Regions from separate parts of the Streptomyces sp. NPDC002306 genome, predicted to be linked through region 2. Evidence: predicted binding sites of a transcription regulator. Region 2 holds the regulator's gene; the other holds the start of a gene.

Region 1 (11,705 bases), on a different contig from region 2:
GTTCACGTACCGCCCCCGGCGGGCCTCGCGCACCTTGCCGACCCGGCCGCGGCCTTCCGGCGTGAGGTCCACCAGCCAGGCCCGGCCGTCCGCGGGATCCGGTTCGCGGGTGACCAGGCCGAGTTCCTCCAGGGCGCGCAGCTGCCGGGACATGGTGGCCTTGCCGACGCCGATGTAGCCGGCGAGCTCGGTGGCACGCTGCCGGCCGCACTCCTCCAGCCGCACGAGCAACCCGTACGCGGCGGACTCCAGGTCCGGGTGGACCTCACGGGCCATCTCGCCCTGGCTGGCCCGCGCGCGTCGCAGGAGCACCGTCAACTCGCGCTCCAGGGAGAGGAATTCCTGGTCCGCGCCACCGCGCAGCGCCCGCACCTCGTCTCGCTGTGCGTCGCCGTTTCCACCCTCGTGCACGTCAGCACTCCTGATCCGGTTGCCCGATCCTGAAAGTTCTCGCCACAATCCGTCATCGCCGCAGCTCCGCCAGTATTTCGCAGGCTCAGACCAACGGCAGCCCCCGGACCCCCTTCCCACGGCCTCGTCCACGTGCGTAGCTTCTTTACCAGGCAACGCATGGCATGCCCACGCCACAAGCGTGGGTGATCCGACCCCTTCCCCCCACCTCCAAGCCTCGGAGGCACGTCATGCCCGTGCACAGGTCCGGCTCCATGCTCACGCGCGCCGCCACCGCCGCCGTCGCGCTCCTGCTCGCCGCCTTCTCCCTCACCTTCCCCGCCACCGCCCGGGCGGCCGGCGTCCCGGCCCGCGGCACCGCCGAGATGGGCATGGGCGTGGTGGCCCACGACGGCCAGGGCGGAACCCCCACCACGGGTGACGCCACACAGACGGAGGGTGTCGACGTCTCCGGCCACCAGGGCGACGTCGCCTGGTCGACCCTGTGGAGCAGCGGGGTCAAGTGGGCGTACGCCAAAGGCACGGAAGGCACGTACTACACGAATCCGTACTTCGCCCAGCAGTACAACGGCTCCTACAACGTCGGCATGATCCGCGGCGCTTACCACTTCGCCACCCCCGACACCACCGGCGGCGCCGCCCAGGCCAACTACTTCGTCGACCACGGCGGCGGCTGGTCCAGGGACGGCAGGACGCTGCCGGGCGCCCTCGACATCGAGTGGAACCCGTACGGCGCCGCCTGCTACGGCAAGACGGCCGGCGCGATGGTCGGCTGGATCGCGGACTTCCTGAACACCTACAGGGCCCGCACCGGCCGCGACGCGGTGATCTACACGGCCACCTCCTGGTGGACCCAGTGCACCGGCAATTACGGCGGCTTCGCGGCCGCCAACCCGCTGTGGATCGCGCGGTACGCGACCGGCCCGGGGACCCTGCCGGCCGGCTGGTCGTACTACACGATGTGGCAGTACACGTCGTCCGGCCCCACGGTCGGCGACCACGACAAGTTCAACGGGGCGCTCGACCGGGTGGTGGCACTCGCCAACGGCTGACCCCCGCGCGCACCGGGCGGCGCCGCACGCCCGCCCCGCGCGCACCGACCGGCGCCGAACACCCGCGCGCCTGCCCGCGCACCCGACCACCCGGCACGACGAAGGCCCGGACCTCCCTCACGAGGGCCCGGGCCTTCCTCATCCGATGGCGTCCGTCACGCCGCCACCGGAACCTCCGGCGCCGCGCTGTTCGTGGCCGGTGCCAGCGCCAGTTCCAGGACCTGGCGGACGTCCGTGACGGCGTGGACGTCGAGCTTGTCCAGCACCTCCGCCGGGACGTCGTCCAGGTCGGGCTCGTTGCGCTTGGGGATGATCACGGTGGTGACCCCCGCCCGGTGCGCGGCGAGCAGCTTCTGCTTCACCCCGCCGATCGGCAGCACCCGCCCGGTCAGCGAGACCTCGCCGGTCATCGCCACGTCCGTACGGACCAGCCGGCCCGACAGCAGCGACGCGAGGGCCGTCGTCATCGTGATGCCGGCGCTCGGACCGTCCTTGGGGACCGCGCCCGCCGGGAAGTGGATGTGCACACCCCGGTCCTTCAGATCGGCGACCGGCAGTTCCAGTTCGGCGCCGTGCGACCGCAGGAAGCTGAGCGCGATCTGCGCCGACTCCTTCATCACGTCGCCCAGCTGACCGGTGAGGGTCAGGCCCGCCGCGCCCGTCTCCGGGTCGGCCAGCGACGCCTCGACGAACAGGACGTCGCCGCCCGCGCCGGTGACCGCGAGCCCGGTGGCCACACCGGGGACGGCCGTACGGCGCTCGGCCGGGTCCTGGGCCGACTCGGGCACGTGGTGCGGCCGGCCGATCAGCGCGCGCAGGTCACCGTCCGTGATGGTGAACGGCAGCTCGCGCTCGCCCAGTTCGTGCTGGGCCGCCACCTTGCGCAGCAGCCGCGCGAGGGACCGCTCCAGGGTGCGGACACCCGCCTCGCGCGTGTACTCGCCGGCGAGCCTGCGCAGCGCGCTCTCGTCCAGGACCACCTCGTCGTCGCCGAGCCCCGCCCGCTCCAGCTGGCGCGGCAGCAGGTGGTCACGGGCGATGACGACCTTCTCGTCCTCGGTGTAACCGTCCAGGCGGACCAGCTCCATACGGTCGAGCAGGGCCTCCGGGATCGCCTCGAGCACGTTGGCGGTGGCGAGGAACACCACGTCGGACAGGTCGAGCTCGACCTCCAGGTAGTGGTCGCGGAAGGTGTGGTTCTGCGCCGGGTCGAGGACTTCGAGCAGCGCCGCGGCCGGGTCGCCGCGGTAGTCGGAGCCCACCTTGTCGATCTCGTCGAGCAGGACCACCGGGTTCATGGACCCGGCCTCCTTGATCGCGCGGACCACGCGGCCGGGCAGCGCGCCGACGTACGTACGCCGGTGGCCGCGGATCTCGGCCTCGTCACGGACGCCGCCGAGGGCGACCCGCACGAACTTGCGTCCCATGGCATGGGCGACCGATTCACCCAGGCTGGTCTTTCCGACACCAGGCGGGCCCACCAGGGCGAGTACGGCACCGCCGCGCCGGCCGCCGATGACACCCAGGCCGCGGTCGGTACGGCGCTTGCGGACCGCCAGGTACTCGGTGATCCGCTCCTTCACGTCCTCCAGACCCGCGTGCTCGGCGTCCAGGACCGCCTTGGCGCCCTGGATGTCGTACACGTCCTCGGTCCGCTCGTTCCACGGCAGTTCCAGCACGGTGTCGAGCCAGGTGCGGATCCACGAGCCCTCGGGCGACTGGTCGCTGGACCGCTCCAGCTTGTCGACCTCCTTGAGGGCGGCCTCACGGACCGTCTCGGGGAGGTCGGCGGCCTCGACACGGGAGCGGTAGTCGTCGGACTCCTCGCCGTCCTTCTCGCCGTTCAGGTCGCGCAGTTCCTTGCGCACCGCTTCCAGCTGGCGCCGGAGCAGGAACTCCCGCTGCTGCTTGTCGACGCCTTCCTGGACGTCCTTCGCGATCGTCTCGGCGACGTCCTGCTCGGCGAGGTGGTCGCGCAGCTGCTGGGTGGCGAGCTTCAGACGGGCCACCGGATCGGTGGTCTCCAGCAGTTCCACCTTCTGTTCGGTGGTCAGGAACGGCGAGTAGCCGGAGTTGTCGGCGAGCGTGGAGACCTCGTCGATGGCCTGCACACGGTCCACCACCTGCCAGGCGCCGCGCTTGCGCAGCCAGGCGGTGGCGAGGGCCTTGTACTCCTTGACCAGTTCGGTGACGTGACCGGGCAGCGGCTCGGGCACGCTCTCGTCGATCCGGGTCCCCTCGACCCACAGCGCGGCACCCGGTCCGGTCGTGCCGGCGCCGATGCGCACCCGGCCCCGGCCGCGGATCAGCGCGCCCGGGTCGCCGTCGGCCAGCCGGCCGACCTGCTCGACCGTGCCGAGCACACCGGTGCCCGGGTAGGTACCGTCGATCCTCGGCACCAGCAGCACCCTGGGCTTACCGGGCTCGGACCGCGAGGCGGCCTGGGCGGCCTCCACGGCGGCCCGTACGTCGGCGTCGTTCAGGTCGAGCGGTACCACCATCCCGGGCAGCACGACCTCGTCGTCGAGCGGCAGCACAGGCAGAGTGAGCGATGTGGACGTCGAAGCCATGATCTCCCCTTCGGCACTCAAGTTGAGCTATGCCGACTCAATGCACGTGAGCCTCCGAATGTTCCCCGACGTCTGTTCGCTCTGAGCGATCACGTCGGTCGTGCCCTTCGACGTGGGCCTCTTGGCGCCGGGGCCCGCCTGACGGGCCGTCTCCCGGCGGTGCTGTCGAGTCACCGATCCGCACGGTCGAGCACCAGCTCACGCGGAGGGCGTGACCGGGGACCGCACGCCGAGCCACTGCTCGGCGTCCCAGGCCTGGAACCGCTCCACCTCGGTGAACCCGAGCTTCGCCGCGAGGCGCATCGAGCCGACGTTGGCGGACTGGGTGGTGAGCACCACCGGCTCGCCGGGAAGGACGCCGTCGAACCAGTCGAGTGCCGCCGCGCACGCCTCGGCGGCGTACCCGGATCCCCACGCCCGCGGCAGGAACAGGTAGCCGAGGTCGGCTTTCCCCGCGGCGGCCGGACGGCGGTGCTCCGTCGCCCTCCTGAGCAGGATGTGGCCGATCATCGATCCGTCGAGATCGACGACGAAACTCCCGGGCCACCGCTCGGGCGCCGCGGGCAGTTCGCGCTCGAGTTCGTCACGCGGGCGGGGACCGCCGAGGTAGGCGTGCACCTCCGGCGACGCCAGCAGCTCGACGAACGCCGCACGGTCCCGGGCCTCGGGCTCGCGGAGCACGAGCCTCTCGGTCCTGATCGGGGCAGGCGGCCAGGCGACGGATCCGAGTTCGGTCATGCCCGCCACGTAATCAGCGGGCTCGGCAGCGATCAAGACCGGCGGATGGATCAGGCCACCGACCCACTGCCCCTACCCTCACCGACGGCCACCGCCCCCGTCCTCCGCGCTTTCCTGCGGCAATCGTCCGCCTGTCTGGGCCACCTTTTAGAGGCCGCCTGTAGAGACCACTGTCGAGAAGGGTGCCGCCCGGCATATGGTCCTCTCGGTAATGCCTACACACCGCCTACGACTGTTACAGGGGGATGTCATGGACGGAATCGTCCGGAGCTGGGTCGACGGATGGGTCGTCTCGCGCGGGGCGGCCCCGCCGGTGATCGAGCCCTGGGGCTGCACGATCGACGTGGGCCTGGAACGCCAGGTCACGCGGCACGTCTTCGGCGCGGTCGGGGACGCCGTCGACGGGGCGGCGGTGCGCAAGGTGGCCGACGCGGTGACGGGGGACGGGGTGTGGCTCAAGGTCTTCCACGACCCCTCCGTGGTCGCGGGCCTGCTGGGCGCGGGCTGGTGGGTGGACCCCGAGCCGGGCTACCTGATGACGGTCCCGCTGACGGTCCCCCGGCCGGGTCCCGCGTCGGCTTCGGTCCCGGGGGCGGGCGGCCTGGCGGACCTCCCGGACGGCTACCGGCCGCGCGTCTGGTCGCGCGGCGGCGTGATCCGCGCGATGGTCACGGCCCCCGACGGCTCCCTGGCCGCGCGCGGCCAGATCACCCCGGTCGGCGGGACCGCCGTCGCCGACCAGATCGAGACGTCGCCCGCACACCGGCGGCGCGGGCTCGGCGGCACGGTGATGCGGACGCTCCAGCGGGCGGCGGCCGAGCAGGGGGCGGAGACCGGCGTGCTGGCCGGTACCCCGGCGGGGCGGGCGCTGTACGAGACGCTGGGCTGGCGGGTGGTGGCACCGCTCACGAGCGCGAGGTTCACCCGCCCCACGACACCCGCCGCCATCGCCTCCGCCTCCGCCTGAACAGCGTCGGCGCCTGGCACCGGCTCCGACTCCGGCACCGATTCGCTTGGCCGCGCGTCGAACGCGCGGCCGGGAAAGTGCGTTGCGCTCGCCTGGGTCCCGGCTCGAACCTTCTCCGCATGACGGATACACAGATCTTGCTCGACGCCTACGACGCCCAGTTGCGCCGCACCCCGCCCCCCGGAGTCGCGCACGAGTTCGACGGTCCGCTGCTCCGCATGGACCTCGGCTTCCGCGGCTTCGTCAGCGGGCCGCGCGACCTGGGCGGCCTGCGCGGCCCGGCGGTCGACGAGCTGATCGTCCGGCAGCGGGACCACTTCGCCGCGCGCGGGCAGGCCGTGGAGTGGAAGGTCCGTGGGCACGACACCCCGGCCGACCTCACGGACCGGCTGCGCGCGGCGGGCTTCGTACCGGAGGCGCAGGAGACCGTACTCGTCGCCACCGTGGCGGAACTGGCGGTGGAAACGCCCGTACTGCCCGACGGAGTCGCCCTGCGACAGGTCACCGCCGACGCCGACATGCACCGGGTGGCCGCCCTGGAGACGGCCATCTGGGAAACGGATCTGAGCGCGATCGCCGACGACCTCATCGGTCGCGTCTCGCGCGCGCCGGACGAGATCGCGGTCCTGGTAGCCGAGGCGGGCGGCGAGGTGGTCTCCGCGGCCTGGCTGGCCTTCCGCCCCGGCACCGAGTTCGGCGCGCTGACCGGCGGCTCCACGCTCGCCGAGTGGCGCGGCAAGGGCATCTACCGCGCCCTGGTGGCCGCCCGCGCCGGGCTCGCCGCCGCCCGCGGTGTCCGCTACCTGCACGTGGACGCCTCCGACGACAGCGCGCCCATCCTGCGACGACTGGGCTTCCGGGCGGTGACCACGACGACCCCGTACGTGTGGTCCCCGGCTTGAAGTCCTGACCGGACTCAGGCCGTGCCCTGACCGCGCCCTGACCGGGCTCAGGCAGGTTCGAGGGCGGCGGTGCGGCTCCGGTGCCATCGCCGCAGCGCCGGCCAGGTGGCGACGCCGATGGCCAGGGACATCGCGTGCCCCCAGTTCGTCAGGGGATCGGGGAGCTCGACGAGTCCCTGTGCGACCACCCCGCCGAACACCGCGAGCAACGGCCACCGCAGCCATGGGGTGAGCAGGCCCGCCAGGGCGCCGACGCTGGTGGCGACACCGAAGCTGATGCCGTAGTCGGAGCGGTGCAGGGAGCTCGCGGGAAGGTGTCCGACCAGCACGGCCAGCCCGACCGGGACCTCGGTGGCGAGGGTGGCCAGCACGTGCCCGAGCAGGAAGACACCGGCCGTGCGCAGGCCGCCCGTCCTGCGCTCCAGGGCCGTGAGGACGAGCAGGAAGCCGATCGCGTACGGCGACGCCACGCCGCCCGCGATCCACAGCGCGCTGGCCGACAGGACGAGGACGGGGGTGCGCAGGAGGTGCGCCACATCGGTGCTGGAGCCCTGGTGCAGGGCATGCACCAGGGCGGGGTCGGCGTAGGCCGTGATCAGTGAGGTGAGGGTCAGGACGACCGCGAAGGCGAAGGTGAACGGCGTGCCGGTGGGGGTGGGGAACAGCCGCCAGGGACGGATCCGGGGGCGGACCCGGGGGCGGGGACGTGCCGCCTCGAAGGGCGGCGCGGGCTCGGGCGCGGGGGCCGGGGTGCGCTGCCGGGGCATCCCGTCCAGCAGTCCGAAGACGTCCCGCGATGGGACGTCCGGAGCCGTCGCGGGGTCGGCGGGCGCGGTCCGTTCCAACGTGAGGCGCTCCTTCCGTTTCGCCCCACCCTTCGCGCCCCACAGGGCCGGTGTCTATGACCGGCGCCACGCGGGCGCCGATTCACAGCAACCTCTCAGTCTCAGACGACTCCCGCGTCCGGGACGCTCCCCCGCCCGGGGCTGTCCCCGCCCGCGGGCAGCCGCATCCCCCTCCTTTCCTCCTCCCTTCCCCCTCCCTTCCTCCTCCTTTTCTCTCCCTTTTCTCTTCCCTCCCTGCTTCGCCGACCCCGGAAGCCGCCCTGACCGACCTCACGTTCCGCCCGGTCCGGGCGGAGCGAGCTGACAGGATGGGCGGATGGCCACGTCGTACGACATCCCCGAAGTCCTGGACCGTCGTGAGGGGCCGTACGGCGAGGTCGTGCTGCGCCGCCACGGCGAGTTACTCCAGATCATCGCCAACGGCTGCTTCCTGATGGACACCTCCGACGGCCGCTCGGAGCGGCTGCTCGTCGACGCGGCACTCGCCGCCCTCGGCACCCGCTCCGGGCCGGCCGTGCTGATCGGCGGCCTGGGCGTCGGCTTCTCGCTCGCACACGCCGCGGCGGACGGCCGCTGGGGCCGGATCACGGTGGTGGAGCGCGAGGCCGCCGTCATCGACTGGCACCGGCAGGGCCCCCTGTCCGGGGTGTCCCGCGCGGCTCTCGCGGACCCGCGCACGGAGATCGCCCGAGCCGACTTGATCGACTACGTCAATGAGACATCCGACACGTTCGACGCGCTGTGCCTCGACATCGACAACGGACCGGGCTGGACGGTCACGGAGGGCAACGAGGGGCTGTATTCACCGGCCGGACTGGCAGGCTGCGCAAGGGCGTTGAAGACCGGCGGAGTGCTCGCGGTGTGGTCGGCCCAGCCGTCACCGGAATTCGAGGGAACCTTGTGGAATGCCGGTTTCACGCAGGTGCGTACCGAAGAGATCCCCGTTGCCCGGGGCGTTCCCGACGTGGTTCACCTCGCCGTCCGCCCTGGATAGCAAAGCCGTGGTGACTCCCCGTACGCTGCTGCCTGACGCGGATCATTCAAGCGTCAATCGCAAGCATGCGCAGACCAAGGAATCACCCCACTGATTCCGGAAAGCACACTCAGGGGCGGGCGATGGAGCAGACACATACCTCCCACAGCGGCACGGCGACGGCGACTCAGGGCGCCCAGCGACGGGTCCTGGTGGTCGAAGACGACCCGACGATCGTCGACGCCATCGCGGCCCGACTGCGCGCCGAGGGATTTCTGGTGCAAACCGCGGGCGACGGCCCCGCGGCCGTCGACACCGCCGAGGCCTGGCAGCCCGATCTGCTGATCCTCGACATCATGCTGCCCGGTTTCGACGGTCTGGAGGTCTGCCGTCGTGTGCAGGCCCAGCGGCCGGTGCCGGTGCTGATGCTGACCGCGCGTGACGACGAGACCGACATGCTGGTCGGGCTCGGCGTGGGCGCCGACGACTACATGACCAAGCCGTTCTCGATGCGCGAGCTCGCCGCGCGCGTGCACGTGCTGCTGCGCCGGGTCGAGCGGGCCGTCGTGGCCGCGTCGACGCCGCGCAGCGGCATCCTGCGCCTCGGCGAGCTGGAGATCGACCACGCGCAGCGCCGGGTGCGGGTGCGCAGCGAGGACGTCCACCTGACGCCCACCGAGTTCGACCTGCTGGTGTGCCTGGCGAACACCCCGCGCGCGGTGCTCTCCCGGGAGCAGCTGCTGGCGGAGGTCTGGGACTGGGCGGACGCCTCCGGCACCCGTACCGTCGACAGCCACATCAAGGCGCTGCGCCGGAAGATCGGTGCCGAGCGGATCCGCACCGTGCACGGTGTGGGCTACGCGCTGGAGACCCCGACGCCATGAGCGACGGGCGGTCGGCCGCACGGAGGAGCCCCGGGGAGCCCTGGGGCGGCGTACGCCCGTTCTCGATCAAGACCAAGCTGGGTGCGCTGGTCGTCATCTCGGTGCTCATCACCACCGGGCTGTCGATGATCGCGGTGCACACCAAGACGGAGCTGCGCTTCATCACGGTCTTCTCGATGATCGCCACACTGCTGATCACGCAGTTCGTGGCGCATTCGCTCACCTCGCCGCTGGACGAGATGAACAAGGTGGCCCGGTCCATCTCGCACGGCGACTACACCCGCCGGGTGCGGGAGAGCCGCCGGGACGAGCTGGGCGACCTGGCGCAGACGATCAACGTCATGGCCGACGAGCTGGAGGCACAGGACCTCCAGCGCAAGGAGCTGGTGGCCAACGTCTCGCACGAGCTGCGCACGCCCATCGCGGGTCTGCGCGCCGTGCTGGAGAACGTCGTGGACGGGATCGCGGCGGCGGACACCGAGACCATGCGCACCGCCCTGAAGCAGACGGAACGGCTCGGGCGGCTGGTGGAGACGCTGCTCGACCTGTCCCGGCTGGACAACGGCGTCGTACCGCTGCGCCTGAGGCGGTTCGAGGTGTGGCCGTACCTGTCCGGTGTGCTGAAGGAGGCCAACATGGTCGCCTCCGGGCGCCCGGGCATCGCCTCGGGCTCCGGCAGCCACACCCGCACGGACGTCCATCTGCACCTGGACGTGTCCCCGCCGGAGCTGACCGCGCACGCGGACCCGGAGCGGATCCACCAGGTCGTCGCCAACCTCATCGACAACGCGGTCAAGCACAGTCCGCCGCACGGCCGGGTGACGGTCAAGGCGCGGCGCGGGGCGCGGCCGGAGTCGCTGACGCTGGAGGTCCTGGACGAGGGGCCCGGCATTCCGCGCTCGGAGTGGCACCGGGTCTTCGAGCGGTTCAACCGGGGATCCGTGAACCGGCCGCACGGGCCGGGCAGCGACGGCGGCACCGGACTGGGACTGGCGATCGCCCGGTGGGCGGTGGATCTGCACGGCGGCCGGATCGGCGTGGCCGAATCCGATCGCGGGTGCAGGATCATCGTCACTCTTCCGGGACTGTCATCCGTGCCAAGTTGACGTAAAGTTCGAACCGGAGCCACAAGATCCGCGAGCGGCCGCGCCGTCGGACCCGCGTGATCAGGCATAGGCCCACGTCATCGACGTGCAGGGCCTGCATCGGCGCACCCACCGCGAAGCGGAACCACACTTGTTTCCCGCCATTTCCACCCCCGAAACACGCTTTCCGGTGTGACTTTCGCGACGATGAACCGGCCCGACCTGACCTTCCCGGCCATGGGGGCGTAGCCTTTATTTCCGCTGTCCATCACCTTGTGAAGCGGAAGAGGGCGGTTGCCGCCGTGTCGCCACAGTCCCCCAGTAACGCATCGAGCATCTCGACCGAAGCCGACCAAGCGGGCAAGAACCCCGCAGCGGCGTTCGGCCCCAATGAGTGGCTCGTCGACGAGATCTATCAGCAGTACCTCCAGGACCCGAATTCGGTAGACCGTGCCTGGTGGGACTTCTTCGCCGACTACAAGTCGGGAGCGGCAAGCTCACCGGCTCCGGCGGGACCTGCGGCCGCGGGGGCCGCAGGGGCCACCACTCCGACGCCCGCCGCCGCGGTTCAGGCCGCACCGGCCGCCGCCGCGCCGGCTCCGGCCGCTCCCGCGCCGGCCGCTCCCGCGAAGCCCGCGGCCGCCGCACCGGCGCCCGCCGCGGTGCCGGCCCCGGCGCAGGCGAAGCCCGCCGCCGCGGCTCCGGCCGCCCGGGCGAAGGCCGAGCCTGCCGCCCCGGCCGCGGAGGGTCCCGAGTTCGTGACGCTGCGCGGTCCCTCCGCCGCGGTCGCGAAGAACATGAACGCCTCCCTGGAGCTGCCCACGGCCACGTCCGTGCGCGCTGTCCCGGTGAAGCTGCTGTTCGACAACCGCATCGTCATCAACAACCATCTGAAGCGCGCCCGGGGCGGGAAGATCTCCTTCACGCACCTGATCGGCTTCGCGATGGTGCAGGCCATCAAGGCCATGCCGTCGATGAACTGGCACTACGCGGAGAAGGACGGGAAGCCCACCCTCGTCAAGCCGCCGCACGTCAACTTCGGCCTCGCCATCGACCTGGTGAAGCCGAACGGTGACCGCCAGCTCGTCGTCGCCGGCATCAAGAAGGCCGAGACGCTGAACTTCTTCGAGTTCTGGCAGGCCTACGAGGACATCGTCCGCCGCGCCCGTGACGGCAAGCTGACGATGGACGACTTCACCGGCGTGACGGTCTCCCTGACCAACCCCGGCGGCCTCGGCACCGTCCACTCGGTCCCGCGCCTGATGCCCGGACAGTCGG
Region 2 (11,705 bases):
AAGGTCGAGGTCCGCACCATCGACGAACTCGTCGAACGCCTCATCATCTGCGACGAGACGGTGGCCTTCATCCCCGTCCGGGAGGACCGGCAGGTCGCCCTGGAGCTCCGCCACCCCGGCCTGGTCCGCTACCTGATCAAGGTCTTCGACTTCATGTGGACGCGCGCGGTGCCCCTCCGGGTCGGCACACCGTACGAGACCGCCCCCGACGGCATCACCGACATCCAGCACTCCATCGCCAAACTCCTCATCGAGGGGCACGTCGACGAGGCCATCGCCCGCCGTCTCGGCATGAACGTGCGCACCTGCCGCGCCCACATCGCCAAGCTGGCCCAGGCCCTCGGCAGCGGCAGCCGCGCCCAACTCGGCTTCCTCATAGCCCAGTCGGGGATTCTGGAGCGGGAGCACTGAGCCGGCGGGGAGCCTTTCGCGACCAGGGGAGCCGCTCGGAGCCTTTCGCGACCAGGGGAGCGTTCGGAGCCTTTCGCGACCACGCAAGCCGCGGGGGAGTCTCTCGTGACCACGCGGGCGGCCGCCCGGCCCGGCCGCCTCACAGGGCGGTCGGCGACCCCTGGTCGGGAAGACTGAGGCGGGGAGCCTCGGGGGTCGTGGTGCCGTCCAGGCCCACCTGCGCTATCCGGACGCCCAGTTGGGTGCGGCTCGCCGCGCCCAGGGTCTCCGACAGGCGCGCGATGTGGGCGCGGCAGGTGCGCACGCTGATGCCCAGGCGTTCGGCGATCACCGCGTCCTGGTGGCCCTCGGCGAGCAGCGCCGCGATGGACTGCTCGCGGTGGGAGATGCCCTCGATGCCGGTGTCGGGCAGGGCGGCGGTGAGCGGGATCGCCAGCCGCCACAGGCGTTCGAAGACCGTGGCGAAGTAGCCGACCAGGGCCGGGTGACGCAGTTCCAGGGCCATCGTGTGGTCGGCGTTGGCGGGGATGAAGGCGACCGTGCGGTCGAAGAGGATGAGCCGGTCGATGACCTCGTCGAGGGTGCGCGCCTCGACCGTGTCGCCCATCAGCTCCAGGTAGTTGAGCAGACCCTGGCCGTGCCGGGCCACGTGGTTGTACAGGTCGCGCATGCGCACCCCGCGCCCGCGCAGCGTCAGCGCCCGGTGCAGGCCCTCCGACAGTTCGGCCTCACGGCGGATACCGCCCGGCTGCACCGTCAGCACCTCCGTCGTGCACGCCTCCGTCGCCTCGTCCATCGCCGTCTGGATACGGGAGAGTCCGTCCAGGACCCGGATCGCGCTGCCCTCGGTGCCCGAGGACGGCAGCCGGCCGCCCAGGCCCGCGTACCACTCGACGGCCGCCACCGCCGCGCCCACCCGCCGCTGGCTCACGCTGACCTCGTCGTACACCCCGCGCAGCAGCCGCGTCATGACCTCCTGCGGCGCCGTCGGCACCAGCCAGTCCATGTCGTCGGGGTCCGGGTGCAGCAGGGCGAGTTCCAGGAGGCAGGGCACCGGATCGGCGTCACGCCGCCGCACCCGGCCGCGCCGTACGGCCCGGGAATACACGCGATCCCCGGCCCCGCACAGTCGGTCGGCACCGTGTGGATGCTCCTCCGTCCCGTGCCCGGCCATCGCCCATCCCACCCCCGGTCCAGCCTCTTCCGCAGCCGCCACTATGCGCGGAGCGGACCTGCTCCGCAACACGGCTCCTCTCGCCGCGACCGTGGGAAACAGCCGGTTCGCCCTGCTATCCGCCTACCTCCGCCCGCCGCGTTGCAACAAGCTGATGGTGGTGTTCCGTACCCCGCCGGTGCGTCGCGGAACCCGCTTCCCCGCGGGTAACGGTCACCCGTAGGAGCCCTGGCCGGCCACCCGCTCCTGCCGGTCGGCGCGCGGCGGGCACCGGGTGAGCCGCGGGAGCGACGAGCGCTGCGAAGGACGGCGGGCGGAGCGGCGGACGGCGACGGACGACCGCCGCGTCGGGCACGGCGGGCACGGCGACGGGTGCGGCAGGCAGACGGCGAGCACGGTCGGCGGGGCGCCGGCACGGCCGTACCGGAGTGCCGTACCCCCCTCCCCTCACCGTGCGGGGCGCCCGAGAATGCGGCCATGCGGACGGGGCGTGTGCCGACGGCGCCGGCGATGACGGCACTGGCCGCGCTGACACCGGCCCTCGCGGGCTGCGCGGGCGGCGGCGGGAGTCCGGGCCGCGCCCTCGCCCGCCACGGCCTCACAGCGGCCCTCCCGGGCCTGCCGGGACGGGCATCTCACCTTCACCCCGCTGTCCCTGCGCTGCGGCCTGACGGCCGTCGCCGGTTCGCACAGCGAGGGACAGCCGGACGGCCGGTTCTGCGCCGTCCGGCCGCGGGTGGAGAACGGGTCCCCCGAGTTCCACACGTACGTCGTCGCGCGCCGGCGCCTGGCGGGCGTCGCCGGCCGACGCGGCCGGCTTCATGAACAGCGCCCCGGTCGAGCACGCCGCCGACGGTGTGCTCATCCCGGTGAAACCGCTCATGGGCTGGTGAGGACGGTCCCTCCCGGCCGCGTGTCCCCCGGCTACTTCAGGCCGAGCGCCGTGCAGGCCGCCTTGTACTTCTCGGTGCAGATGTCGGACACCTTGTAGATGCCGTCCGCGACGACCGTCTCCTCGATGTTCGTCTTCGTCAGGGCGACGACGGTCACGAGCTGCGCGGGGATCTTGCTGTTCGTGGGGCTGTCGACCTTGTCCGAGGTGAGCGCGTCGAACTGGATGTCGTGCCCCTGGACCTTGGCGACGGCCATCTCCGCGGCGGCCTCGGCCTCCTCCGGGTACGACTTGTAGACGCTCATGAACTGCTCGTCGGCGATGATGCGCTGCACCGCCGCGAGTTCGGCGTCCTGGCCGGTGATCGGCGGCAGTTCGGAGACACCCGCGGCCTCCAGGGCCTTGATGATGCCGCTCGCCATGGCGTCGTTGGCGGAGTAGACGCCGGCGATGTTGTCCTTGCCGATCTTGTCGATCGCCTTCGTCATGTTGGCCTGGGCCAGCTCCGGGCTCCAGTCCTTGATGTCGAACGTCTCGGCGATGGTCACCTTGCCGTTGAGTTCGGAGAGCGCGCCCTCCTTGAACTGCTTGGCGTTCGGGTCGGTGGGCGAACCGTTGACCATGACGATCTTCTTGGTGGAGCTCAGACTCTCGGCCAGGGTGCGCCCCTGCACCTCACCGACGAGCTCGTTGTCGAAGGAGACGTACGCGTCGATCGGGCCCTCGGCGAGCCGGTCGTAGGCGATGACCGGGATGCTCGCGTCCTTGGCCTTCTGCACCATGCCCGCGATGGCGTGCGAGTCGACGGCGTCCAGCAGGATGACGTCGACCTTGTCGTCGATCATCCTCTGCATCTGGGTCGCCTGCTCGTCCGCGTCCTGACCGGCGTTGGAGTACACCGTCCTGCCCTCGTTGTTGGTGAGGGAGGCGACCTTCTTCTTGATGATGGGGTAGTCGAACAACTCGTAGCGCGTGTTCTTCTTCTCCGGCAGCAGCACACCGACCGTGATGTCGTTGCCCTTCCTCGGGCTTGCGTCGTCGGTGCCCCCCGTCGCGTCGAGCATGCCGCAACCGGCCAGCGAGAGGGTCATCGTGGACGCGGCCACGGATATGGCGATACGACGCATTCGGGGACTCACTTCAGGTGTGTTCCGGACATGGGTGCGACATGGTGACCCAGGTGTCTGAAAAGCCAACGCGTCGGCAACCATCGCCGTCAAGCAGAACTACTTAACGAGATAGCAACATCACGCTCCGCTTAGCCCGAAGCCGCTCGTGAACACGCTGCGAACACGCCTCCAGGCGCTCGCCACGGACCCTCCACCCAAGGGGAGTTCACGCGTAGGCAAAGATCCGTACAACCAATCCCACTCTTCGCGAGTCGTGATCCCGACGGAACAGAACTCCCGTGCCGATCCCGACCAGAGGACCGAATGAACCCAGCCAGACGACGCACGTCCACGGCGACCGCCACCGCCGTCGTGCTCGCCACCGCCGGCGGCCTCCTCACCACCGCCGCCGTCCCCGCCGTTGCCGCGACGAACTGCGCCTCACCGGTGTACAAACGGCAGTTCTACGCGAACACCGCTTTCTCGGGCACCCCGAAGCGGACCGACTGCGACAGCGTGATCGACGAGAACTGGGGTGCCAAGGCCCCGGCCTCCGGCCTGCCGACGAACAACTTCGCGGTCCGCTGGAGCGTCACCCGCGACTTCGGCTCCGGCGGCCCCTTCACCCTCGCGGTCGCCGCCCAGGACGGCATCCGCGTCTACGTCGACAACTCCCGCAAGGTCGACCTCTGGAAGAACGGCTCGACCACGACGAAGAAGACCGTCAACGTCACGATCCCGGCGGGCAAGCACACCCTGCGCGTGGACTACGTCAACTGGACGGGCTCGGCGAACGTCAAGCTGGCCTACGCGCCCAACACCTCGGCGACCGTCGACAAGGTCCGGCCGCGTACGCCGGCCGGTGTCACGTGGGACTACGTCCCGGAGTCGCCGACCGAGGTGGTCGCGTACCTGGTGTGGGCGCGCAACCAGGAGATGGACCTCGCCGGCTACCGGATCTACCGTCAGGCCGAGGGCACGAGCACCTGGACGAAGGTCGGCACGACCACCCAGCTCGCCTTCGGCGACCGCCCGCCGTGCACGGGCCAGAAGTACTACTACCAGGTCCGCGCCTACGACAAGGCCGGCAACGAGTCGACGGGCGCGGCGAGCAAGGGACCCGTCCCCTCCCCCGACGTCACCCCGCCCGGCACGCCGGTCCTGACCGCCACGGCCACGCAGGACGCCAACGACCTGTCCTGGACGGCGTCGGCGGACGCGGTCCGCTACCAGGTCTACGGCAAGCTGGCCTCGGCGTCCCGCTACACCCTGCTCACCGAGACCACCGCCACCGGCTACCGGCACAGCCCGGTGCAGTACGGCAAGGTGTACGAGTACAAGGTCAGCGCGGTCGACACGGCCGGGAACACCGCGGACTCCGCGATCGCGCAGGCGACGCCGACCATCACCGTGCCGTCCGGCGTGACCCTCTCCTCGACCGACTGGGGTGTGCAGGTCACCTGGAAGGAGCCCGCGGGCGGCGACACGGCCGACTACCGGGTCTACCGTTCGGCGGCCTCCGCGGACGGCTCCCGCCAGTGGACGCTCGCCCGCTGCAACACGCCCCGGACCAGCACCGACGCGGACGGCAACACGATCCGCAGCTGCCACGACAACGACGTACGGCACGGCGAGACGTACCACTACAAGCTGCACCGCCAGAACACCGCGGGCCTGTGGTCCACCGGTTCCGCCGAGGTCACCATCACCACCTCGGGCGACGAGGTCCCGCCGCCGCCCGTCACGGGCCTGCACGCCGAACCCCTCGAGTACGGCGTCAAGCTCGACTGGGACGACGCCACGGTGGCCGACCTGGACGAGTACTGGATCTACCGGCGCGGCCCGTACGCGGGCACCCACGAGTTCGTGGCCGAGGTCGACGCCGGCACCAGCGAGTACCTCGACGGCCCGTACGGGGCGCACGGCGACAGCCGGACCTACTTCGTCGTCGCCGTCGACCGCTACGGCAACTCCCTGACGTACGAGGACGAGATCGGCGGCGAGTGGAGTCCCACCATCACCGGGACCGACGTCACCCAGCTCGACCTCACGCCCTCGGAGATCCCGGCCGAGACCGCGCCCTGCTGGCTCTACAGCGACGCCACCTCCACGGGCGCCGGCATCCTCTCGATCGACTGCGAAGCGGCCGACTCCCTCGGCGTCCACGTCTACCGCTGGGACCGCGCGGCCGGACGGTGGGCCCGTCTGACCGACGTGCCCCTGGCCCCCACGACCACCCGGTACCTGGACCTGGACGCGCCGACCGGCACGACCAACCACTACGTGCTCTCGGTCGTCGCGCCGGACGGCACGGAAGCCTTCTCCAACGTCGACTGGGCCGCGTCCCTCCCGCGCCCCGCATGAGAACAAGCACAAGAACAAGCACAAGAACGAGCAAGAGAACGAAGATGAGAACCAGCACCCTCACGGCCACCACGGTCGTCCTCGCCACCACCGCGGGCCTGTTCACGGCCGTCGCCGCCCCCGCGTCGGCGGCCGTCAGCTGTACCTCACCGGTGTACAAGCGGCAGTTCTTCGCGAACACCACCTTCTCGGGCACGGCGAAGAAGACCGACTGCGACAGCGCGATCGACGAGAAGTGGGGCGCCAAGGCCCCGACCTCCGGCCTGCCGACGAACAACTTCGCGGTCCGCTGGAGCGTCACCCGCGACTTCGGCTCGGGCGGCCCCTTCACCCTCTCGGTCGCCGCCCAGGACGGCATCCGCGTCTACGTCGACAACTCCCGCAAGGTCGACCTCTGGAAGAACGGCTCGACCACGACGTCCAAGGCCGTCAACCTCACCCTGCCCAAGGGCCGCCACACCGTCCGCGTCGACTACGTGAACTGGACCGGCAACGCCAACGTCAAGTTCGCCTACACGCCCCGCACGTCCGCGAGCGTCGACAAGGTGAAGCCGCTCGCCCCGGCGGCCCCCGCCCTGACGTACACCCAGGCGACCGGCGCGGCCCGGCTCACCTGGGCGAAGAACCAGGAGATGGACCTCGCGGGGTACCGGGTCTACCGGCGTCCGGCGTCCGGTGCGGCCACCGCCTGGACCCGGCTGGCGTCCACCACGGCCGCCTCGTACACCGACGCGGCCCTGCCGCCGACCGGCGAGACGTACGTGTACCAGGTCCGGGCCTACGACAAGGCGGGCAACGAGTCGGCCGGCTCGGTGGACCGGACCGTCGTCACCGTGGACCGGACCGCGCCGGCGCAGGTCACCGGCCTGACGGCGCTCGGCACCACAGCGGGCAACTCCCTCTTCTGGCAGGCGTCTTCGGCGAAGGACGTCCACCACTACGAGGTGTGGGGGGCGCCGGAGGGCCGGCAGGACCTGGACGGCCCGGAGACGGTGTTCGGGACGTCGTACACGGATGTCCTGGCGGAGCCGGGCACGGCGTACCGGTACACCGTGCGGGCCGTCGACACCGCGATGAACGTCGGACCGGCCTCCCTGCCGGTCACGGTCACCCTCCCCGCCGCTTCGGCCCTGCCCGCCCCGAGCGGGGTCCAGGGCACGCCGTCCGACGCGTCGACGTCCGTCGTCTGGAGCTCGGACCCCGGCGCGCAGGACGTCTCCGGCTTCCGCGTCTACCGCCGCACGTCCGCCACCGGCGGCTGGTCCCTGATCGGCGCCCCCGACGCCACGGCGTCCTCCTACGACGACACGTCCGCGCCGCGCGGCACGGCGTACTACCTCGTCACCACCGTCGACGGCACCGGCGCGGAGTCGGTCCCCTCGGCGCAGGCGGTCGTCGACCGGCTCTCCCCGGCCACCGCGACCGGACCCGCCGCACCGCTGCTGACCCTGGTCTCCTCGGGGGCACCCCTGCGCTCGCCCATCCAGGTCACGGCCGCGCCCGGCACGGGTGACGAGGACCGGGTGCTGCGGGGCTACTCCTGGGAGATCAGCGGCGCCTGCGGGTCGAGCGGCACCTCGCTGTCCACCACCGGCGCCATCAGCTGGACCTCGCCCTACAACGGCCCGTGCACGGCCACCGTCACCGCCGTGGACGCCTACGGGCGCCAGAGCGAGCGGAGCACGACCGTCGACTTCTTCGTCGGTCGCTGAACCGCGCGGGACACAGCGCACAGGAGAGGCCCGGAGGTTCTGCTGAACCTCCGGGCCTCTCCTGGATCGGCGGGGTACCGGCCGGTCAGTCGGACTGCTGCCGCTTCGGCCGCCACACCACCAGCGCGCTCGTCTGCTGGACCTCCTGGTACGGGACCAGGTCCCGCCGGTAGGAGGCGTGCACCGCGGCCTCCCGCTGGCGCATCGTGGCGGCCGCGCCGTCCAGCGCCGCCTCCATCTCCGCGACCCGGGACTGGAGCGCGGCGACCTGGTTCTCCAGTTCGATGATGCGCTTGATGCCGGCCAGGTTGATGCCCTCGGTCTGCGACAACTGCTGGACGGTACGCAGCAGTTCGATGTCACGGGCCGAGTACCGCCGGCCCCGTCCCGCGGTGCGGTCCGGGGAGACCAGGCCCAGCCGGTCGTACTGGCGCAGCGTCTGCGGATGCAGGCCGGAGAGCTGGGCCGCCACCGAGATGACGTAGACCGGGGTCTCCTCGGTCAGTTCGTACGGGTTACGCCGGCGGCCGTCCATCACTCTCAAGCTCCCTTCGCGGCCTCGAACAGCTCCTCCCGCGGGTCCTCACCCGCGGTCGCCTCGCGATACGCCTCCAGTGCGTCACGAGCCTTCCCCGACAGGTCCTTCGGAACACTCACCTCGACGGTGACCAACAGGTCGCCGCGGGTGCCGTCCTTGCGGACCGCGCCCTTGCCGCGGGCGCGCATCGTGCGGCCGTTCGGGGTGCCCGGTGGCAGCTTCAGCGTCACCGGCGGGCCGCCGAGGGTCGGTACCCGCACCTCGCCGCCGAGCGTCGCCTCCGTGAACGTCACCGGGACGGTGACGGTGAGGTTGTCGTCCTTGCGGCCGAACACCGGGTGGGAGTCGACGTGCACCACCACGTACAGGTCGCCCGCGGGGCCGCCCCGCTCGCCGGGCGCGCCCTTGCCGCGCAGCCGGATCCGCTGCCCGTCGGTGACGCCCGCCGGGATGCGGACCTGCATGGTCCGCGAGGACTTGGCGCGGCCGCTGCCCTTGCACTCCAGGCAGGGGTGCTCGGCGATCAGACCGCGGCCCTTGCAGTCCGGGCAGGGGTCCGTCAGCGAGAACCCGCCACCGGAACCCCGCGCCACCTGGCCGGTGCCGACGCAGGTCGGGCACACCCGCGGGGTGCCGTTCTTGTCGCCGGTGCCGGAACAGGCCTTGCACGGCTGCTGCGAGGTCATCCGCAACGGGACCGTCGCGCCCTCGATCGCCTCCGTGAAGCTCAGCGTGACCTCGGTGTCGATGTCCTGGCCGCGCCGGGGCTGGGTGCGCGTGCCGGTGCCCGCGCCACCCCGGTTGAACAGTCCGCCGAAGACGTCACCGATACCGCCGCCGAAGCCGCCGGCCCCGCCGCCGCCTTGCTGGGCGCCGCCTCCGAAGAGGTCGCCCAGGTCGAAGTTGAAGTTGCCGCCGCCCGCGCCCGGCCCCGGGCGGAAGCCGCCGTTGCCGAAGAGCGCGCGGGCCTCGTCGTACTCCTTGCGCTTCTTGGGGTCACCGAGGATGTCGTTCGCCTCGGAGATCTCCTTGAAGCGCTCCTCCGCCTTGGTGTTGCCCTTGTTGGCGTCCGGGTGGAACTCGCGGGCGAGCTTGCGGTACGCCTTCTTGATCTCGGCCTCGGTGGCGTCCTTGGGGACGCCGAGAACCTTGTAGTAGTCCTTCTCGATGAAGTCCTTGGTACTCATCCTCGACGTCCCTCCTTCCTCGCCCCGCCGCCGGCGTCAGCCCTCGTCCGGGCCACCGCTCTCCTTGTCGTCGGCCGTCTCGGCCGAGTCCTCGGCCTTGACCGCCTGTGCGCCCGGCTGGGGTTCGGCCACGGCCACCCGCGCGGGGCGGATGGTGCGCTCGCCGATCCGGTACCCGGGCTGCAGGATCGCCACGCAGGTCGTCTCGGTGACGTCCGGCGCGTAACTGTGCATCAGGGCTTCGTGGATCGTCGGGTCGAAGGGCTCGCCCTCCTTGCCGAACTGCTGAAGGCCCATCTTCGCCGCGACGGTCTCCAGCGACTCCGCGACGGACTTGAATCCGCCGACGAGTTCGCCGTGCTCCCGGGCGCGGCCGATGTCGTCCAGCGTGGGCATGAGCTCGGTCAGGAGGTTCGCGATCGCGATCTCCTTGACCGCGATCCGGTCGCGCTCCACCCGACGGCGGTAGTTCTGATACTCCGCCTGGAGCCGCTGGAGGTCCGCCGTGCGCTCGCCGAGCGCCGTACGCACCTGGTCCAGCTGGGCCACCAGAGCGGTGGTGTGGTTCGCGTCCCCGGCCGGGGCCGCCGCCCCCTCCGCGGAGGGGGCGGCGGCCTTCGGCTCGGCGTCGTCAGAGGTCGCGCCGGAAGGGACGTCGGGCTTCTCCTCGAAGCCCGGGGTCTCCTCCGTCACGCGGCACCGTCCTTGCGCTCGTCGTCCACGATCTCGGCGTCCACGACGTCGTCGTCGGCCCTGCCCTCACCGGCACCGGCGGACGCGCCACCGGCGGCCTGCGCGGCCTGGGCGTCGGCGTACATGGCCTGGCCCAGCTTCTGGGAGACGGCGGCCACCTTCTCCGTGGCGGTACGGATCTCGGCGGTGTCCTCGCCCTTGAGCGCGGCCTTGAGCTCCTCGACCGACGCCTCGACCTCGGCCTTGATCTCGCCCGGGACCTTGTCCTCGTTGTCCTTGAGGAACTTCTCGGTCTGGTAGACGAGCTGCTCGCCCTGGTTGCGGGCCTCGGCCGCCTCGCGGCGGGCGTGGTCCTCCTCCGCGTACTTCTCGGCCTCCTGGCGCATGCGGTCGACCTCGTCCTTCGGCAGCGAGGAGCCGCCGGTGACGGTCATCTTCTGCTCCTTGCCGGTGCCGAGGTCCTTCGCCGTGACGTGCATGATGCCGTTGGCGTCGATGTCGAAGGCGACCTCGATCTGCGGGACACCACGCGGGGCCGGCGGCAGGCCGGTCAGCTCGAACATCCCGAGCTTCTTGTTGTACGCCGCGATCTCGCGCTCGCCCTGGTAGACCTGGATCTGCACGGACGGCTGGTTGTCCTCGGCGGTGGTGAAGATCTCGGACCGCTTGGTCGGGATCGTCGTGTTCCGCTCGATGAGCTTCGTCATGATGCCGCCCTTGGTCTCGATACCGAGGGACAGCGGGGTGACGTCGAGGAGCAGGACGTCCTTGACCTCGCCCTTGAGGACACCGGCCTGGAGCGCGGCGCCGATGGCGACGACCTCGTCCGGGTTCACACCCTTGTTGGCCTCGTTGCCGCCGGTCAGCTCCTTGACGAGCTCGGCGACGGCGGGCATACGGGTGGAGCCGCCGACGAGAACGACGTGGTCGATCTCGCCGAGCTGGATGCCGGCGTCCTTGATGACGTTGTGGAACGGGGTCTTGCAGCGCTCCAGCAGGTCGGCCGTCAGCTGCTGGAACTGAGCCCGGGTGAGCTTCTCGTCCAGGTGCAGCGGGCCCTCGGCGGAGGCGGTGATGTAGGGCAGGTTGATCGAGGTCTCGGTGGACGAGGACAGCTCGATCTTGGCCTTCTCGGCAGCCTCGCGCAGACGCTGGAGGGCCATCTTGTCCTTGGCGAGGTCCACGCCGTGACCGGACCTGAACTGCTGCACCAGGTAGTCGACGACACGCTGGTCCCAGTCGTCACCACCGAGGTGGTTGTCGCCGTTGGTGGCCTTCACCTCGACGACGCCGTCGCCGATCTCCAGGAGGGACACGTCGAAGGTGCCGCCACCGAGGTCGAAGACGAGGATCGTCTGGTCGTCCTTGTCGAGGCCGTACGCCAGCGCGGCCGCGGTGGGCTCGTTGACGATGCGAAGGACGTTGAGACCGGCGATCTCGCCGGCTTCCTTCGTCGCCTGGCGCTCGGAGTCGTTGAAGTACGCCGGGACGGTGATGACCGCGTCCGCGACCTTCTCGCCCAGGTACGCCTCGGCGTCACGCTTCAGCTTCTGCAGGATGAACGCGCTCATCTGCTGCGGGTTGAAGCTCTTGCCGTCGAGCTCGATCTTCCAGTCCGTGCCCAT

Evidence for each region. Region 2 encodes HspR, which represses chaperone genes until heat shock. Its sites were predicted from a motif close to TTGAGNNNNNNNNNCTCAA; they were not measured.
Region 1: a site for HspR is predicted at 4,056-4,074, ahead of lon (endopeptidase La). Genes of this name have one in related genera too.

What each region holds. Positions count from the first base shown of each region.
Region 1 covers NZ_JBSFCK010000010.1:103,336-115,040, forward strand. Annotated here, with positions in the region: gene ACWCQK_RS21320 (MarR family winged helix-turn-helix transcriptional regulator) at 1-411, opposite strand, end outside; gene ACWCQK_RS21325 (lysozyme) at 642-1,463, shown strand; gene lon (endopeptidase La) at 1,619-4,033, opposite strand; gene ACWCQK_RS21335 (GNAT family N-acetyltransferase) at 4,232-4,771, opposite strand; gene ACWCQK_RS21340 (GNAT family N-acetyltransferase) at 5,022-5,738, shown strand; gene ACWCQK_RS21345 (GNAT family N-acetyltransferase) at 5,858-6,640, shown strand; gene ACWCQK_RS21350 (rhomboid-like protein) at 6,688-7,485, opposite strand; gene ACWCQK_RS21355 (spermidine synthase) at 7,802-8,479, shown strand; gene ACWCQK_RS21360 (response regulator transcription factor) at 8,602-9,342, shown strand; gene ACWCQK_RS21365 (HAMP domain-containing sensor histidine kinase) at 9,339-10,448, shown strand; gene ACWCQK_RS21370 (multifunctional oxoglutarate decarboxylase/oxoglutarate dehydrogenase thiamine pyrophosphate-binding subunit/dihydrolipoyllysine-residue succinyltransferase subunit) at 10,730-11,705, shown strand, end outside.
Region 2 covers NZ_JBSFCK010000002.1:282,389-294,093, forward strand. Annotated here, with positions in the region: gene ACWCQK_RS05665 (helix-turn-helix transcriptional regulator) at 1-411, shown strand, start outside; gene ACWCQK_RS05670 (LuxR C-terminal-related transcriptional regulator) at 551-1,585, opposite strand; gene ACWCQK_RS05675 (sugar ABC transporter substrate-binding protein) at 2,510-3,604, opposite strand; gene ACWCQK_RS05680 (PA14 domain-containing protein) at 3,911-5,950, shown strand; gene ACWCQK_RS05685 (fibronectin type III domain-containing protein) at 5,995-7,662, shown strand; gene ACWCQK_RS05690 (heat shock protein transcriptional repressor HspR) at 7,748-8,197, opposite strand; gene dnaJ (molecular chaperone DnaJ) at 8,203-9,387, opposite strand; gene grpE (nucleotide exchange factor GrpE) at 9,424-10,080, opposite strand; gene dnaK (molecular chaperone DnaK) at 10,077-11,705, opposite strand, start outside.